Regions from separate parts of the Colwellia sp. MEBiC06753 genome, predicted to be linked through region 3. Evidence: predicted binding sites of a transcription regulator. Region 3 holds the regulator's gene; each other region holds the start of a gene.

Region 1 (3,291 bases), on a different contig from region 3:
CACATTACGTTCTTTTAGTAAGGTGAGGCGGCGACTTTGTTCATTTTGCTGACGAATATGCAAGCCGTTAGCTATTAGCGTGGTGATCGAGGTAAATAATTGATGTTGCCAAGCTTCAAGAGGTTTATTGCTTTCTAAATTACACACTAATACGCCGTAGCTAATATCGCCCTTTTTAATGGGATAACGCATAACCATTTTTTCATTGTCGGTGATACAAGTGCTGTTATCAATGGATAAGCAGCTATGGCAGTCTTTTTCAACACAGTGTTCGGGGAGTGTTTTTTGCTCGGTAATAATATGTTCATAAGGCTCTTGACTGTTGTTGGTGGTTAAACATAAATCAAGATCTGGTTTTTGCGTGACCTTAGCTAACGTCTGAGCGACCGCGCTAAAGTCGATAGTATCGCTGGGCTCGTTGATAAGTTGTGAGGTTTGATAAAGTAATTCCAGCGTTTCATTACTGCGGCTAAGCTCACTGGTTTTTTGTTTAACCCGGCGCTCTAAATCACCATAAGACAGCGACAAGGCGTTTGTCATCTTATTCATGGTTTCAGCCAGTAAACCAAGCTCGTCATTCTGCTTAATATTGGTGTAAGTGGTGTAGTCACCAGCAATTATTTTTTTAGCCGAGGTGGTTAGTTCCGATAAAGGCTTTTCTATCCTGCGGCTAATTTGGAACATAGTAAATGCCGCTAATAAAATGGTGATCATTAACGAAATGCCAAGGATCATTCGAATATGAAAAATCCGTTGTTCCGCACGATGTTGATACAAACGAACCAATCCATCTAATCGCGAGGTAAACTCTTCAATAGTTGCGTTTAGCGCTAATAATTTAGTCTCATTAAGTTGTTCCGGCTGAGCAGATAAGTCAAGCAAGAGCGGTTGTAGTGTACCTTTCCATGATTGGCGAATATTGTTTAACGTTTGCTTTATTGGCGTAATATCGTGTGACGCAGCATTGCCGCCCATAATTGCGGCATTAATGGTTTGATTAAATTTATCAATATCTTGTTGTATTTTTTCTTGTTGCAAGAGCACTGATGAAGACTTGATCTGTGGCAGTAATTCAATGTGGGATAAAATTTTGTAACTTTGTTTTCGCAATGAACCGGCATCGTTAATGATTAAGGCATCGTGATCTGCCATTTCACTGATAAATACTGAACTGAACATACTTAAAATGGAAATGGCACTGATTAAGAACATCATTGATCCAATACGGAATACGATGGAATTAAACAGTCTGTCTAACATGCTATTTTTCATACGTTACCTTGTTCATTAATTACCTTACTCTTAATTGCTTTAGTGGGGATACCTACAAAAACCGATTTTTCGCTGCAAACTCGCATATTTTTGTCTGTGCTACTGGCAACGCCTTATTCTACCGAAAAAGCGCGAATAACCTTTATACCCATAAGGTGGTAGATACGTAATAGTATGAATTTTAGCATTTTTTAAAACTTGACCTAGATCAATTTTCCTTTAGTCGACTGCTCTATGATGACTCCAAACTATAAAATGCTTGGAGAATAATATGAGTCGTTTTTTGGATAGATTACGCTTTTTTAAGCCTAAATCTGAAAGCTTCTCAGGTGACCATGGTGTCACTACAGAAGAAGATCGTGGCTGGGAAGACGGCTATCGCCGTCGTTGGCAGCATGACAAAATTGTTCGTTCAACTCATGGCGTAAACTGTACCGGCTCTTGTAGTTGGAAAATTTACGTTAAAGATGGGTTAGTGACATGGGAAACACAACAAACGGATTATCCACGTACTCGCCCTGATTTACCTAATCATGAGCCTCGTGGTTGCCCTCGTGGGGCGTCATATTCTTGGTATATCTACAGTGCTAACCGCCTTAAATATCCTAAAGTTCGTAAAAAATTAATTAAACTTTGGCGCGAAGCTAAAGCGCAACACAATGATCCTGTTGTCGCATGGCAGTCGATTGTTGAAGATAAAGCAAAAGCCCAGTCCTACAAGCAGCAACGCGGTTTAGGTGGTTTTGTACGTGCAGATTGGCAAGAAGTTAATGAAATTATTGCGGCCGCCAATATCTACACCACCAAAACCTATGGCCCTGATCGTGTTAGCGGTTTCTCACCAATTCCAGCAATGTCTATGGTGTCTTATGCAGCGGGTGCTCGTTACTTATCATTAATTGGTGGTAACTGCTTAAGCTTTTATGACTGGTACTGTGATTTACCGCCAGCATCGCCACAAATTTGGGGTGAGCAAACTGATGTACCTGAGTCTGCTGATTGGTATAATTCAAATTATATTATTGCTTGGGGCTCTAACGTTCCCCAAACTCGTACGCCTGATGCTCACTTCTTAACGGAAGTGCGCTATAAAGGTACAAAAGTTGTTTCTATCACCTCTGATTACTCTGAGCTGTCAAAACTTACTGATCAATGGTTAGCTCCGAAGCAAGGTACTGATGCCGCATTAGCCATGGCATTTGGTCACGTTATTCTCAAGGAATATCACACCACAGGTAAAAGCGAATACTTTAATGAATATGTGCGCTCTACCACCGATTTCCCAATGCTGGTGTTACTTGACGAGAAAGACGGCAAGCTTATTCAAGGGCGTTTCCTACGTGCGTCTGATTTAGCCGATAACTTAGGCCAAGATAATAACCCTGAGTGGAAAACTATTGCCGTAAATGAATCCAATGGTGAACTGATTTCGCCAAACGGTGCGGTGGGTTATCGCTGGGGTGAAGATGGCCGTAAGCGCGGTAAGTGGAATATCGAACAACGTGATGGCAAAACCGGCGATGAAGTCACCTTACAATTAAGTTTGAAACAAGGTCACGATCAAATTGTTGATGTCGCATTCCCATACTTTGCTACCGAAGCGAATGCCCATGAACATAGCTATTTCGATCACACTGAGCACAGCGACATTATTAATCGCAAAGTGCCTGCGAAGAAAATCACTTTAGCCGATGGTACTGAAACATTCGTGACTACAGTGTTTGACTTAACCTTAGCCAACTATGGTGTTGATAACGGTTATGACTGCGAAAATTGCGCAACTTCATACGATCAAGACTTGCCTTATACTCCTAAGTGGCAGGAAAAAATTACTGGTTGTCGCCCAGAAGATGTCATCAAAGTCGCGAAAGAGTTTGCCGATAATGCTGACAAAACGCGTGGCCGCTCTATGGTAATTGTTGGTGCCGCACTAAACCACTGGTACCACATGGATATGAACTATCGTGGTTTGATCAACATGCTAATGATGTGTGGTTGTATCGGTCAATCAGGTGGTGG
Region 2 (3,291 bases), on a different contig from region 3:
TATTCTAGAAGTACTGGTTTTTTATCTGAGAAAGTTTTTATCAAGCGTACAAACGTTCAAACTTTTCTAATAAAGTTGCTTCTGTTTCTTGATGATCAGGGTCGGGAATCACACAATCTATCGGGCATACTTTAACACACTGCGCTTCATCATAATGACCTAAGCATTCGGTGCATTTATCCGGATCAATTTGATAAATCTCTTTGCCTAGAGTAATAGCTTCATTTGGACACTCTGGCTCGCACATATCACAGTTGATGCAATCATCTTCAATTAATAGTGCCATGTTATTCTCCTATCCCGCTTGTTGATTTTGGGAAAATGGGTGTCTCGTTGTTTCACCGTCTTCAAGGTAGCGCATTAAAATGCCAAAACTTAAATCAAATGACGTATCTAATGAAATGGCTACCTTATGACCTGAGCCTTTAGCATCTAAAATAACTTCACCCTTAGGGCTTTCCATATGGGTTAAGGTAAAGCGCTTGTTGCCTTGTGGTGTGATTAGCTCTAACTCGTCGCCAACGAGAAATTTATTTTTAACATCAATTTCGACTAGCCCGTTATCTTCGTTGTAACCTAGTACTTCGCCAACAAATTGCTGGCTGTCACTTTTTGAGTAGCCATAATCATAGTTTTGAGTATCACTGTGTTTGTGACGACGTAAAAAGCCTTCGGTGTAACCGCGGTGAGCTAAGTGCTCTAATTCACTATTAAGCTCTGGGTTGAAACTTTTGCCAGCTACCGCATCATTAATGGCTTTTTTGTATATTTGAGCGGTTCGGGCGCAATAATAAAATGACTTAGTGCGTCCTTCTATTTTTAGTGAGTGTATGCCCATTTTGACCAAACGCTCGACGTGTTCTACGGCGCGTAAATCTTTAGAATTCATAATGTAGGTGCCATGTTCATCTTCAAATGCTGGCATATATTCGTCAGGCTTGTGCTGTTCTTGAATTAATACAACATCATCAAAACCATGACCTGCTTGTGGGTCAAACTCTGTCACGCCTGGTGATTGTGCTTGCATTGAAATAACATCGCCAGTTTCTGTTTGCTGAGCTGGGTGAACATTGTAGTTCCAACGACAGGCGTTCGTGCAGGTGCCTTGATTTGGATCGCGTTTATTCATATAGCCAGAAAGCAAACAGCGGCCAGAATAGGCCATGCATAACGCGCCATGCACAAATACCTCTAACTCAATATCCGGACAGCGCATACGAATTTCTTCAATTTCATCTAACGATAATTCTCGCGATAAAATCACTCTGTCGATGCCTTGTTGCTGCCAAAACTTAACCGTGGCCCAATTCACCGCATTCGCTTGCACTGACAAATGAAGTGGCATATCAGGAAAGGCGTCTTTGGTCATCATAATCAGCCCCGGATCAGACATGATCATGGCATCGGGTTTCATTTCGATGATTGGGGTTAAATCTTTGATAAAGGTTGTTAATTTGCCATTGTGCGGCGCAATATTATTAACCACATAAAACTGTTTACCTAACGCATGTGCTTCATTAATCCCAATGGCTAAATTTTCATGATTGAACTCATTATTGCGTACGCGCAGTGAGTATCTAGGCTGCCCAGCATAAACGGCATCGGCACCGTAGGCAAAGGCGTATCTCATGTTTTTAAGGCTTCCAGCGGGGGAAAGTAATTCAGGGGTAAACATAGTTAAATTAGCTAAAAATTATTCAATGATTAATGAAACGCATTTTAGTTTCTAGCTAGTTGAGTGCAATCAAATCCCTGTGCTTAGTACGAATATCTAACGTTAGCTTGATTCATATCAACTTTTACAAATAAAGTTTTTTGCTCAACAAGGTTAGTAATTTCTGTTAACTAAACTACCATGTTAAATAACGATGTAACTAAATAAGCCACTCAATTAGTTTTGTGCTATTTTTTATTTAACACTATCAATAATAAGGATAATTCATGTCAACAGAGAACGCGCTGTATACAATTCTCACTGAGAAAATCAAACATGACGCATTAGTGTTACCAACCCTGCCCGAAATCGCGTTAAGGGTTAGGTCAGCGGCAGACGATCCCGAAATTAATTTACATCAAATGGGCGATATAATTGCCCATGACGCTGCTTTATCCTTGAGTATGATCAGAGTTGCCAATAGTGCAATTATCGGGCGCTCAGTAAAAGTGGAAACCGTTGCTCAGGCTGTTACGCGCATTGGCTTACGACAGATAAAAAGTATTGCTACGGCAATGGCAGTTGAACAAATGTTTGTCTCAGAAAATGATATTGTTGCCATGTATTTAGACAAATCATGGAAAAAAACTGTTGATGTTGCTTCGGTGGCAGTTGCCCTGATGACCTTTTATTTGAAATTACACAAGCGTACTCATTTAACCTTAGATACCCTGACATTAGCCGCGTTAATTCATAACGTTGGTGTGTTACCCATATTAACCGAGGCAGAAAAACATCCGGATGTTTTTGCTAACCCAACGTTTTTACAACACGCTATTTTAAAACTTGGCAATAAAATTGGCGCAGAAGTTACCAAAGCGTGGGGGTTCTCAGATGAAATGACACAGTTAGTCGAGAACTGGAGTAACTTGACGGTATTACCGGAAGAAGCGCATTACTTAGACTTTATACGTGCAGGCGCGGTATATCATGGCATATTTAAAAATCAGTCTACGCAAGAAGCATTGCTGCGTAGCTATGTAGAGAAAGATATTTTGCCTAGCGAAGATTTTATGGACAGTGAAGAATTTAAAGAAATGTACGAGCATGCTCGAGCCATGTTCACCTAATTTAAATACTAGGTTGTTAACCGTTAAACCAATACAAAAGCACCACATTAATTTAATTTAAAGTTGGTAATTAAAGTAGTTAAGTAAAGCGCCAGTATATTAGCTGGCGTTTGTTTAATTATCTCCTACCTTCGACCTTTTGCTAACCAACTCCATACATAAACTAAACTTTTAGCCTTGATAATCTGCTTTTAAATTCACCCGTTTTATTCGGTAAATGAATAATTTAGTTTTTTTGTCACATACAAGTGTCATTATACTTTACAACTGTTCTACCAGTTGCATTGCATTGCGTTCAAGTAAGTAAGGTAAGTAAGGTAAGCAAGGTAAGAAAGTTAATAATAAAAAAATTCAATAATTTCTAATAAACACGCTCTAGCTGTAACATTATAGAGAGTAAGGAAAACGAATGCTCAACTTGTCGATCAAATCGAAAATAATCGCATTAGCGATAATTCCACTGGCAATATCCGTCACTATTCTTAGTATTCTTTCGGCGATGAATAA
Region 3 (3,291 bases):
AATAACCTTAAGGTTAATCTTGTAGTGGAGATTTATATCCGGCTGGTTTTAATGCTAAAACATCACAATTTAATTTGTCTATTACATGTTCGGCAGTATTGCCAATTAGTGCTGCTGACAAACCTGTGCGGCCGATCGTGCCCAGAATGACAAGTTCTGCGTCTAGTTCTTGCGATAACGCTTCAATGGTATCTTCCGGTAAGCCTTCTTTAACATGTGTGTTTGCGACATCAATACCAAATGCATTTGCATGTTTTTCCATGGCTTGTTTATGATGCAATAACATAGTGTCGTTATATTGGCTGGCATCAAACTCTGGTATTTCAATTGCAATATTAACTGGCGTGCCAGGGTAGGAGTTAACTAAGTGAACATTAGCGTTCATCAGGCCTGCAAGGTGCTTGGCCTCTTCGGTTATGATGTTATTCAGTGATTGGTGTTCTTGCTCGTCACTACCAACATTAACCGCCGCTAAAATATTGCCATTGTCTGGCCAAGAATGCTCTTTTACTAACAGTAACGGGCAAGGGCATTTACGTAATAAATGCCAATCGGTTGGCGTAAAAATAACTGATTTTAATTTATCGTGCTCATGGGTGCCTTTAATGACAATATCAAATTGATGCTTAAGCACTTGATCTATAACCGCTTCAAATGGGCGGTTATGCCAGACTACATCAATGGTAATATTGTTTTGTTGGGCGTTAAGCGACTTGATCTGCTCTTCAATCCACACCTTGCGATCATTGATCACTGTTTGTCGCATCGCATCACGTTCATCACTTGATAACATCGTGGTCATTTCATAGGAGAAATCAAAAATGCTTAGAAATGCCGTTATGCTTGCACCAGTTTTGCTGCCTAGTTCAATTGCTCGGCTCAGTGCTTTTTGATCTTCTGTTGTTGGATCAATTACAACAAGTATTTTTTGATACGTTTCCATTTATGCCTCGTTTGCCACATTGTTGATTTAAATAGTTTGCCCGCTATTGGCAATTAATTATTTGTTTTAAATCAAAAAATGCATTCGTTACATTATGACTAAAGCGCTATATTATGACTAAAGCATAGTATGGAAATATGATGATTTAAAGTGGAGGTTGACACCTTACTTTTATTTTTACTTCAATAAGGCGACTTCATTTAACTTATCAATATCATTTAAGGTAATCAGTTTACCATCGACATTGATTAACCCTTCTTTATGAAAACGATTTAATAAGCGGCTTATGGTTTCTACGGTTAAACCAATATAGTTACCAATATCACCTCGGGTCATGGTTAATCGAAATTCTTTTGGCGATAGGCCACGCGCTTTATAACGAGTGCTCAGAGTTGCTAAAAAGGTGGCTAGTCGCTGCTCGGCATTTTTGCGATTAAGTAACGATAACATTTCTTGATCAGTTCTGATCTCATTACTCATTAAACGTAATACCTGACGCTTTAACGCAGGCATACTGTTAGAAAGTTCATCTAAGGTATTGTAAGGAATTTCACAAACCATCGCGGTTTCTAGTGCTTGCGCAAAACTTTGGTGCTCGCTACTCGCTAGCGCGTCGAAGCCGAGTAAATCGCCCGCTAAATGAAAACCGGTAATTTGTTCTTCACCACTTGAGTCAATGGTGAATGTTTTGAATGTGCCTGAACGTATGGCAAATAATGAATGCAATGCTTCACCATCTTGGAATATTTTTTCACCCTTTCTGATTGGGCGTTTACGATCAATGATATTGTCTAAGGTATCTAGTTCTTTTTCATTAAGTGAAAAGGGCAAGCATAACTCGCTGATACTACAGTTTTGACAATGGATATGACTTTTATGAGCACATGATTCAGACATTTACAGGTTTAACTCATCAATTGAATTGGTTTAGCCAAAGGCCATGATATTAAAACATTGCTTGGTAGGCAACCAAGACCCCGTAAAAACCATAAGCAATTAGTATAATAGCCATAGTTTTTCGAAATAAATTGGACTGTAAGAGCCCCTTTATTGAAAAAATGCCGAATGATAATGACAGTAGCGCCGGCAATGTTCCTAAGCCAAAGGCTGCCATAATTAAGGCGCCATTTTCCATGCTGCCGCTGGCCATTGACCAAGTGAGTGTTGAATAAACCAGGCCACAGGGTAACCAGCCCCATATAATACCTAATGCCAGTGCTTTGGCATTTGAGTCAACCGGCAGTACTTTACTGGCCAGTGGTGAAATAAATTGCCAAATAAATTTTCCAGCTTGTTCTATTTTGGTTAATAACATTAACCATTGACCAAGATAGAGCCCAAGTAAAATTAAAAAAATGGCAGAAATTAGCCGTAATGCATGCAGAGGAAAGCCAATACTTTTGGCTGCTAAAGAACCGGTAAAGCCGACAATTGCGCCAATAATGCTGTAAGACGCAATGCGTCCTAGGTTATAGGCAAGGGTAAATTGCCATTTTTGCTTGTGGTTTTGCTGAGGAATTGCCGAAAGCAACATACCTGAAACGCCACCACACATCATTAGGCAATGTCCTGATCCTAGTAAACCAATAACAAATGCGGAAAGTAAATCTAAGGTCATTTGTTGGTTGAATCACCGTTGATTGTTGTTTTTTCTGATTGTTGTGCGGTGTTTTCTACAACTTCAATGTGGCTTTTTTGAGCGTCAATTGGCTTCTCTTGTGCACCAGCATGCTTGTCTGAGGCCTGTTGTTTGCTTTCATCGTCAAATAAAATACTTAACCCTTCTTTTTCTAAATCGTTAAACTGCTCGGTTTTAACCGCCCAAAAAAACAGGTAAATCCCGACAATGGTTAAAATAATCGCAATAGGAATAAGTACGTAAATAACACTCATGATTTTAAAAGTCGCAGCGAGTTGGTAATCACTAAAATCGAGCTTGCAGACATCCCGATAACCGCAAGGTAAGGGGTGATAAATCCACAAACAGCCAATGGCAACACAATAGCATTATAGCCAATTGCCCAACAGTAATTTTGGTAAATAATACGTCGGGTTTTAATACTGGTGTTACGCAGTGTTGTGATAGAAGACAGCTTATTATTTAATAAAATGGCATCTGCGCCACTTTTCGCGACATCTGTACCACCGCCCATAGCGATAGAAACATGAGCGGCACTGAATACTGGCGTGTCATTAACACCATCACCTACCATAGCAACGGTTTTTGTTGCTTGCAGCTTTTGCACAATATCCATTTTTTCATGGGCTGAAAGGCCTGCATGTACTTCGTCTAATGGCAGTTGTTTGCTTACTTTTTCACAACCTGTTTGGCTATCGCCAGATAGCAT

What was found. The regulator FNR, encoded in region 3, switches genes on or off when oxygen is low (the NO sensors DNR and NnrR bind a similar motif). The targets are predictions, from matches to a motif close to TTGATCTAGATCAA.
Region 1: ACOB82_RS00675 (nitrate reductase subunit alpha) is a predicted target of FNR. The motif match lies at 1,471-1,484, and genes of this name have one in related genera.
Region 2: trhP (prephenate-dependent tRNA uridine(34) hydroxylase TrhP) is a predicted target of FNR. The motif match lies at 1,783-1,796, and genes of this name have one in related genera.

What each region holds. Positions count from the first base shown of each region.
Region 1 is NZ_JBQMTM010000001.1:141,411-144,701, forward strand. It holds gene ACOB82_RS00670 (histidine kinase) at 1-1,272, opposite strand, end outside; gene ACOB82_RS00675 (nitrate reductase subunit alpha) at 1,544-3,291, shown strand, end outside.
Region 2 is NZ_JBQMTM010000020.1:59,368-62,658, reverse strand. It holds gene ACOB82_RS14965 (YfhL family 4Fe-4S dicluster ferredoxin) at 41-286, opposite strand; gene trhP (prephenate-dependent tRNA uridine(34) hydroxylase TrhP) at 296-1,675, opposite strand; gene ACOB82_RS14955 (HDOD domain-containing protein) at 1,942-2,784, shown strand; gene ACOB82_RS14950 (methyl-accepting chemotaxis protein) at 3,194-3,291, shown strand, end outside.
Region 3 is NZ_JBQMTM010000006.1:9,797-13,087, forward strand. It holds gene uspE (universal stress protein UspE) at 14-943, opposite strand; gene fnr (fumarate/nitrate reduction transcriptional regulator Fnr) at 1,121-1,840, opposite strand; gene ACOB82_RS06385 (sulfite exporter TauE/SafE family protein) at 1,890-2,561, opposite strand; gene ccoS (cbb3-type cytochrome oxidase assembly protein CcoS) at 2,558-2,836, opposite strand; gene ACOB82_RS06395 (heavy metal translocating P-type ATPase) at 2,833-3,291, opposite strand, start outside.